2 regions of the Kineosporia sp. NBRC 101731 genome follow, and region 2 is predicted to be linked to the other one. Evidence: riboswitches for the same ligand, from Rfam matches in the RefSeq annotation. Region 2 holds a riboswitch; the other holds the start of a gene.
What was found. Region 2 has a riboswitch for cyclic di-AMP ahead of QSK05_RS22510 (C40 family peptidase). Riboswitches for the same ligand answer to the same signal wherever they lie in the genome.
Positions count from the first base shown of each region.

Region 1 (4,347 bases), on a different contig from region 2:
CGAGCTCGACGCGTTCTCCCGCGCCCGCGTCGATGCCTCCGTGGCCGAGCTGGCCGAGGAGCGCGAGGCCGTGCAGAAGCTCGGCCTCATCTGATTCGTCCGTACCGCTTGCCCGTGCTCCCGGTGAACTACAGCCGGGAGCGCGGGTCGGCCGGGGGAAGCGGCGGCGGCTCCCAGTTCACGATCGACGCCAGACCGCTCGCCAGCGGCGTGCCCGGCAGGGCATTGAGCACCTGGGCCGTCAGTACCTGCGCCCGGTGCGGGGCCGCGGAGTTCAGCCGGCCCAGCTGCCGGGACCGGCGCGCCACCATCTGGGTGCGTGCCTGCCGCACCTGCGTGAACTTCTCGAGGGCCGGCGGGATCGGCACGTTCTCGAACTCCGGACCCACCCGGCCCTCACCCACGAGCGACGCGAGCACCACCGCGTCCTCCAGCGCCATCGAGCCACCCTGACCCAGATCGGGGGTCATGGCGTGCGCGGCGTCACCGATCAGGGCGACCCGGCCCTGGTGGAACGCGGACGGCCCGGGGTTCAGCTCCTCCACCGGGTGCCGCATGACCTGTTCCTCCACCAGGTTCTCCAGGAGGGCGGGGATCGGGTCGTGCCAGTCGCCGAAGAGTCGCCGTAGCTCCTGCACACCCGACGAACCGGTCTCGTTGTCCCCGTCATCCCTGTCATCCCTGTCATCCCCGGCACCCCCGTCACTGGCAGCCGTGGCGTAGCAGTACAGGCTCTGGTCCTTCAGGGGCATCACGGCGAACCGGCGTCCGTCCGGGCCCCAGGTCTCGAAGCCGGTGTCCTCCGGCGACAGGCCCCCCGGATCCGGCACCACCATCCGCCACGACGTGTACCCGACGGGCGCGGGGGCGACGGGCGAGGGGAACAGCAGGCTGCGCACCACCGACCGGATGCCGTCGGCCGCCACCACCAGGTCACCCTCGCTCTCACCGTGCTCGGTGATCAGCGCGGCGGGAGTGTCGGCGTCACCGGCCCGCACCCCGGTCACCCGGGTGTCGGCCTGCACCACGCCGAACGGCAGGGCCTGCACGATCACGTTCGCGAGCTCGGCCCGGTGCAGCGCCACCACCGGGTCGCCGTACTTCTCCTGAACGGCCGCGGAGATGTTGTTGCGGATCAGCCAGGTGCCGTCGGGCTGCCGCAGGCCACCGGGGCCCGGGACCCGGCCGATCTCCCGCACGGCGTCACCGATGCCGAGCCGGTCGAGGGAACGCAGCCCGTTGGGCCACACGCTGATGCCGGCGGCGACCGGTTCCAGGGTGATGGCCTGCTCGAACACGCAGACGTCCCAGCCCCGGCGGTGCAGTGCCGCAGCGGCGGTCAGACCCCCGAGGCCTCCGCCTGCGATCAGTGCGCGCCGTCGTGTCACGTAGGCCTCCTCGGGGGAAATGGGGTTGATGATCACCATAGGTGCGGATGGTTCGATCGGCGCGTTATCGGTGTCGGGGCCGGCCAAAGCACGAAGAGGCCGGGAGCTCGATGGCTCCCGACCTCTTCCGCCCGCAGGAGGGGGTGCGGGCGTCGGGCCCATTGTCTGGACCCTGACGTGTCGTTCCGGGGTGCTGCCCGACCTAGACCTTGACCCGTCCCACCGAGTAGCTGGAGGTCCAGATGGTTTCCTTCTTCACCGAGCTACCGGGCTTCGGCGCGTGCCAGATCTTGCCGTCACCGGCGTAGATGCCCACGTGGTAGACGTGACCGCCGCTGGAGAAGAAGACGAGGTCGCCCTTCTTCTTCGCGCGCTTGGAGACCTTCTTGGTGTCGGACACCAGGCCCGACGAGGTGCGGTTGAGGTGCGTCACACCGGCCTGCCGCAGCACGTAGCCCACGTAGCCGGAGCAGTCGAAGGCGTTCGGGCCGGTGGCGCCGTAGACGTACGGCGTGCCCTTCTTCTTCGCCGCGTCCGAGACGATCTTGGCGCCGAACTTGACCCGGCCCAGACGCTCGGCCTTCTCAACGGCCCGGTGCTTGGCCTTCTGCTTGGACTTGGCGACGGCCTGTTTCTTGGCCGCGGCGATGGCGGCCGCCTTCGCCCGCTCGTGCGCCTTCTTCTTGGCCGCGGACCGCGCCTGGGCGACTGCTCCGTCGTAGCTGGAGGCGCTGGTCGTGACCGTGACCGTGCGGGTGGCCTTGGCGGTGCGGGTGCTCCACGCCGTGACCTTCGCGGTGGCCTTGACCTTCTTGGTGATCCGCGCCGTGGCCTTGGCCGTGGCCTTGCGGGTGATGCGTGCGGTCTCGGTGTCGCTCACCTTGACGGTGGCGGTCTTGAGACTCGCTGTTTCGGTGTTCGCCTCATCGTTGCCTGCGGCCGCGGAGCTGTCCGCGGCCATGGCCGGAATGCCTCCCGAGAGCGTCAGCGCAGCACCGGTGACGACGGCGCTGAGCGGCATGACGGATCTTCGAACGCGCGATTTCTGCAAAGGGGTGGGTGTCCTTCCCTCGCCTACCAGGTGAGCTGACGGGCTCGGGCGGAAGTTGCCCGGACGGCTCTCGCGAGCCGCCTTAGCCCCGTGACGACCGGACTGTGGGTGGTCCGGTGTCGAGGTGGTTCCCCGGCGTCCGTCTGGGAACTTGGGTGGCCGCCGACGGACCTCGGCAGGACGGTCACCCGGTCCTTCGGGTGAAGGACCGATGGGGAATCTACGGGCATTCGGGGAGTAATCAAAATGTGATCACCAAAATGTGACCCGTGTAATAGGCCGTGGCACCTTGTGTGCTACGTGTCCGGACACCCTCCGTGAGGCTCCAGAACGTGTATTTCTGCAGCTCAGACGCTCTGATGATCAACGGTGACACGATGTGTCCAGTATCATGCGGATTTAACATGCACCACTACGCACTGTGTCGTGCGTCGCCCTTTCGGGCATCCCTCCAGTTCAAGCCTCAAATAGCTCACCGTGATTATTAAATAACGTAAAGCTTCCATCAAAACGGGACCGACCGGGGGCACTGCCCCGGCCGGTCGTGACGCGCTGTGAGGCGAAGGCCTACTTTTTGTTGCCACCGAAGAGCTCCAGGAACTTCTTCCCGCCCTGGGGGAACGACTCCGTCAGGCTGTGCTCGCCCTGGTAGGAGTTGAGGTTGAAGTAGCTCGCGTAGGCGACGTTGTTGGGCGCCCAGGTGATGTAGTCGTGCATGAACTCGATGAAGAGCGGGTTGTCCTGGCCCCCGGAGCCGTCGTAGCGGTCCCACAGCCCCCACTCCGGCAGCGAGATCGGCTTGTCGTGCTGCTGGGCGAAGTCGGTCCAGAACACCAGGCCCCGATCGCCCCCGAAGATGACCTCGTTCCAGGCCCGGGTCTGGCGGTTCTCCTTGCAGGCCTGGTTGCAGTTCTTCGGGTACGGGTACAGGCCGCTGTGGAGGTCGTAGACATCCACCCCGACGTAGTCGACGTACGCGTCGCCGGGGTAGTAGTCCTGGCCGTCGTAGGGGTTGTAGCCGTTGTTGGGGTTCCAGTCGAACTCGAACTCCTGGCCCGGCACCGACCGCATCGCGGTGACGATCTGCCGGTAGAACGTGATGTACGTGGCGTGGTCCTCGATGCCCCACGGCCATGACTTCAGGTTGAACTCCCAGCCGACGCGCAGGATCGCCTTCTCCTGGCCGTTCTCCACCAGGTGCTCGGCCAGCGTCACGAAGTACTCGTTGAAATCGCCGCTCGCCCCGTCTTTCATCGAGGCGAGCTTGGTGTCGTTCAGGTTGTCCGGAATCATCGGCACGGCCATGACGACCCGGTAGCCACTGTCCTTCCACTCGGTCAGGTGCTCGCCCGGATTCGCGATGTCGTCCCAGGTCTCACGGTCGCCGAAGATCGTGGCGTAGGTGAGTTTGCGGCCCATCCACGTCTCGAAGGCCTTCGTCCGGGCCAGATCGGTGCCGCTGAACACACCCAGCTTCCCCTTCAGGGACGCCTCGGTCACCAGGGGCGTCGGGGTGGCGGTCGCGGGACCGGTCGTCGCCGACGCGCCCAGGCCGGTGGTCGTGGACCGGCCGGACTTGTACGCCCCGGCCACCGCGATGAGGATCACCAGGGCGGTGACCAGCCCGAGCGTGATCACCTGGCTGCGGCGCAGGGTGATCTGGTGGGGACGCCAGTCGCGCCAGGTCTTCTTCTGCGGGCGCAGGCCCTGCGGCTGCGGCCGGTTCTGTGGGCGGTTCTGTGCGCGGCCCGCGCCCCGGTTCTGGTGGGGCGGGCGCTGCGGGGGACCGCCGAGCAGGCTCGGGCCGTCCTCGTCGAAGGGCCGGCCGGGCAGGCCACGCGGTGCTCCCTGGTCGAGGTGGTCAAGATGGTCAACGTGGTCGAGGTGGTCGAGGTGGTCCCGGGCGGG
Region 1 is NZ_BSTC01000010.1:152,160-156,506, forward strand. Features, by position in the region: gene QSK05_RS25035 (malate dehydrogenase) at 1-94, shown strand, start outside; gene QSK05_RS25040 (FAD-dependent monooxygenase) at 129-1,388, opposite strand; gene QSK05_RS25045 (C40 family peptidase) at 1,591-2,409, opposite strand; cyclic di-AMP (ydaO/yuaA leader) riboswitch at 2,449-2,607, opposite strand; gene QSK05_RS25050 (glycosyl hydrolase) at 3,007-4,347, opposite strand, start outside.
Region 1: it holds a riboswitch for cyclic di-AMP, as region 2 does, so the genes downstream of both, QSK05_RS25045 (C40 family peptidase) here and QSK05_RS22510 (C40 family peptidase) in region 2, are expected to answer to the same signal.

Region 2 (4,347 bases):
GGCCGGGCGTACGTACCGTCGTGGCACACGAGAGAGGAGGTGGTTCGACAGTGAGTTCATATCGGACGCGTGAGGTGGCAGTCAGCTAGCCGCCGTCGTTCCGGACGGACTGCTCTCGTTCTTTCTCGAGAGTGATTCACGGCCCCGACAGCGGCCGGCGAATTCCAGGCAGTCACCGCAGCCCGCAGGGGGCGCGCATCGTCCAGCGCGCCACCGCCGGATTCCAGATCTCTGACCTCAGAGATCCCGGCGAGCCTGCGGGCTGTTGCCTGCCCCCACTCCGTTCGCGGAGGGTTTGAGGGGGCTCCCGGCCCCTGGAGGAGGGGTGCGGGCGGGTGCGGTGTCCGGCCCTTGTTTCCGGGCTGTTCCGTTCTCCGCACAAAGCGTCAGATGGGGCCTCTCAGGCCGGTGGTGGATGGTGCCTGGTTGCCGAAGGGTTGACAATGGGCACGTGAGCGACCTCATTGACACCACCGAGATGTATCTGAGAACGATCTTCGAGCTCGAGGAAGAGGGCGTCGTCCCGCTGCGGGCCCGGATCGCAGAGCGTCTGGGTCACTCCGGGCCGACCGTGTCCCAGACCGTCGCGCGGATGGAACGTGACGGTCTTCTCCATGTCTCCGGCGACCGCCATCTCGAACTGACCGAGATCGGCCGGGCGAAGGCCACCCGGGTCATGCGCAAGCACCGGCTCGCCGAACGACTGCTGCTCGACGTGATCGGCCTGGAGTGGGAGCTCGTCCACGACGAGGCCTGCCGCTGGGAGCACGTGATGAGCGACCACGTCGAGCAGAAACTGCTCAAGATGCTCGCCGGGCCGATGGAGAGCCCGTACGGCAACCCGATCCCGGGGCTGGAGGAGCTCGGTGGGCCGGAGGCACTGCCCAACGCCTTCCGCGAGGGCGTGCTCAGCCTTCCCGACGCCGTGGCCGCGGCCGACAACAGCAACGAGCTGATGATTCGCCGCCTCGGCGAGCGGCTCCAGATCGACACGCAGTTGATGAAGCAGTTGCAGGGCGCCGGCATGGTGCCCGGTTCCCGCGTGCAGGCGCAGCGCACGCCCACCGGTTACCTGATCAGCGTGGTCAAGCTGCCGGAGATGCGCTCGGCCGAGGCCGACGGGGGTGTCGCGCTGCTGGCCGACGTGGCCCGTCACGTCTTCGTCGAGGCCGTCTGAGGGCCCACCCGAAGGGAAACCTCCGGCAGGCCGGCGCCAGCTCACACGCACCACGTCGCCAGAAGCCGTAAGAACCCAGGAGAGCCCCGTCCCGGCCGCAGCCGGGGCGGGGCTCTTCGTCGGTCCGGAAGCCTCCGGAAGCCTCCGGAAGCCCCGCCGAAGGTGCCGTGAAAGCCCCGTGAGGGCCCTCGTCCTCCATTCCTGCACAGAGAACCGAAGCCCCCTCGCTGCACCCGGGCTTCTCTACTCAGAGTCGCGGAGAACGGCCGTATCAAGATCGATTCAATACTGTCAAAAATGGCACGACGCGCCGCGGCGTGTCGGGCTCCCGTGCAGCTCAGAGTGCGGAACGGGGGGTTCAAGGTAGTGGTGAGGCTTCTGTGCGTCCTCCCATCGGGGGCGCCGAAGCCGCGTTCGAAGGACCAAAGATCGGCCGAACGTGCTGATCCAATCACGTTCCGTAAATATTCCTGGGGCTGCCGTGACCCAGACGTGACATCGCTTCGCGCGTTCGGGTAGCTTCGCGTTCGCTTCTCCCCCTCCGAGAAGCCCCCGAGGTGGACGCCGAGCTCTGCCATCACCCCGGGGCAACACGAACACCGCATGGCAGAGGCGGGGGACCCAATTCCGGGCGTCGTTCCACAGACGTCCTTGGGGTGAAGCCGGGACACCGTCCTCGAACAGAGGGCGATCCCGGCCGGATGACTTCTCCCATCCGAACCCGACAGCTGACCTCGTAGGCGTTCGGAGAGGTAAACCGTGACTACTCGGGCCACGGCGCGCCATCGCGCGCCTGTTCGTCCTGCAACACCGCTTTCGTCTCTGGGTCATGCCGTGACCGGCCAGATGTCGGTGCTCGGTCGGGGTGGCGCAGTGATCGCCATGTCGGGCGGGCTCGTCGCCACGATGGGGATGTCTTCCCAGGCCGCGAACCGTACGACCACCGGCGCCGAGGCGGCTGTCCCGGCCACTGCCCCGATCGCGGTGCAGCCGGCTGTCGCCTTCTCGGGAAGCCTCGCGGCACCTTCCGGCGCCCAGACTTCTTCGGCATCGCTCACGGCACCGGTCGCCGCCACGGTATCGTTCGAAAGCAGCGATTTCACCGCTGTTCCGAACAAGGTCGTTATCTCCGCCGTGAGCGGAGAGTCGTCGACGGGTACCAGTGTGTCCAGTTCATTCGGCAGTGCGCGGGGCTCCTCCGTGCTAGCCGTTGCCGCCCGCTACCTGGGCGTTCCATACCGCTACGGCGGCACCACACCCATGGCCTGGGACTGTTCCGGTGCCACCGGTTACATCTACAGCCAGGTCGGTATCGACCTGCCACGCACGGCCAACCAGCAGATGCTGAGCTCCACCCGCATCTCCCGGTCGCAGGCAGTGCCGGGCGACCTGGTGTTCTTCACCTCTGGTGGTAGTGCCTACCACGTGGGGATCTACGCCGGCGGCAACATGATGTACGACGCCGGTCGCACCGGTACGTCGTTCAGCAAGCGTGCCATCTGGACCAGCGCCGTGACGTTCGGCCGGGTGGCCTGAGCGTTCGTTCGAGGTTCACCGCCGAAGCCCCCGCCGGATCCCGGTGGGGGCTTCGGCGCTTTGTTTGCCGGATCGTCACGCAGATCACTGAGGTAAAGGGAGTGATCTGGCACGGGGTTGCCGCTTACGCTGTCAACCAGAGTCCGACAAGCTGGCATACCGGTGAGGAGGTCGTAGGTGATACCACACATACGCGACTTTCTTGCGGCCAGGGCGCGGGCGCATACCGGGTTACCGGGCCAGCGCCGGCAAGCCCGCACGAGCGGGCCTGCGAGCAGTACCAGTTCCACCGAGATACCGGGCGGCCATGTGCCGCCCACTCAAGGCGTCGTTCCCTACGGAACGGCGCCTTTTGTCGTCCGGGACCCAGGAGGTGGCCGCTGATGCGCACCCTCGTACTGAACGCCGGCTATGAACCACTGGCCGTCGTCTCCTTCCGCCGGGCCATCGTGCTCGTCCTCGCCGGTAAAGCGGCCGTGGTCGAGAACGGCCCTCATCCAGTGATCAGTGAGACCCTCACCGTCGACCGGCCTCTCGTGATCGTGCTCTCCCGCTATGTGAAGGTGCCGCACGGCCGGGCGATCCCGGTGAGTAGACGGGGGGTGCTGCGGCGCGATGAGCACCGGTGCGCCTACTGCGACGCTCACGCCGCCACGATCGACCACGTGCTGCCACGTAGTCGCGGTGGTCAGGACACCTGGGAGAACCTGGTGGCGTGCTGCATGCGGTGCAACAACGTCAAGGGCAGCCGTACCCCGGAGGAAATGGGGTGGACGCTCTCGGTGCGGCCGCGTTCGCCGCGCGGCCCGGCCTGGGTGGTGCGGGGCGCAGACGTACGTGAGCCGTCCTGGGAGGAATACCTGGGCTCCGCGGCCTGAGCACCCAAGACCACGGTCTGAGCCAGAAGGTCCCTCCAACCTCTGGCTCAGACCGAGGAGCTCATGTGGCCACTGCCGAAGCGGGCCGGAGACAGCACCGCCCGGACACACGAAAATGGGCCCGGGCGAAGCAGAAGTCTGGTGCACCGGCGCTCTCGGCGCCGGTGCGTTGGAGAGCCTGCCACACCGATGCTGATTTAGCAAAGTGTCATGACTCCACGTAATCAAACTATCGGTATTGGCAGGTTGTGACCATGTGACCGATACGTATTGCGAAGTTATGCGTCAGCAGAGAGTGTGCCCGCATCGAGCCGTACCGTGCCCGTCCAGACCGATCCGGGTGCCAGTTCAGTCGGTTCCAGCAGGGCCGGTTCGATGCAGACGAAGTCGCTCTCGGCGCCCGGGGGCACGTCGCCCAGGCCGTGGCCGGGGCCCGGGTTCCAGACCACACGGTCGGGAAAGCCGTTGGCCGTGATGACCAATGGCCCCAGCTCGGGGTCTTCCAGGGTCACCGGGCCGGAGGCGCCCGCGATCGCGACGTCGCGTGTGCCGAGTGCGAGCACGGCATCGTCCAGCACGCCCGGTGAGCCCCCGGCATTGTCCGCCGCGGTCCGTCCGCCCAGACCGGTGATCACCGTGGTGGGGTCACCGACGGTGAAGTAGGTGTGGAGAGCCGCGGTGAAGTTCCAGGGCGCGGTGTCGGTGTTCCGAGCGGTGAGCGTCAGATCGAGGACCGAGCCGGACGCTTGCACCCGC
Region 2 is NZ_BSTC01000008.1:181,888-186,234, forward strand. Features, by position in the region: gene QSK05_RS22505 (iron-dependent transcriptional repressor DtxR) at 452-1,177, shown strand; cyclic di-AMP (ydaO/yuaA leader) riboswitch at 1,765-1,934, shown strand; gene QSK05_RS22510 (C40 family peptidase) at 2,012-2,713, shown strand; gene QSK05_RS22515 (HNH endonuclease) at 3,097-3,591, shown strand; gene QSK05_RS22520 (D-hexose-6-phosphate mutarotase) at 3,870-4,347, opposite strand, start outside.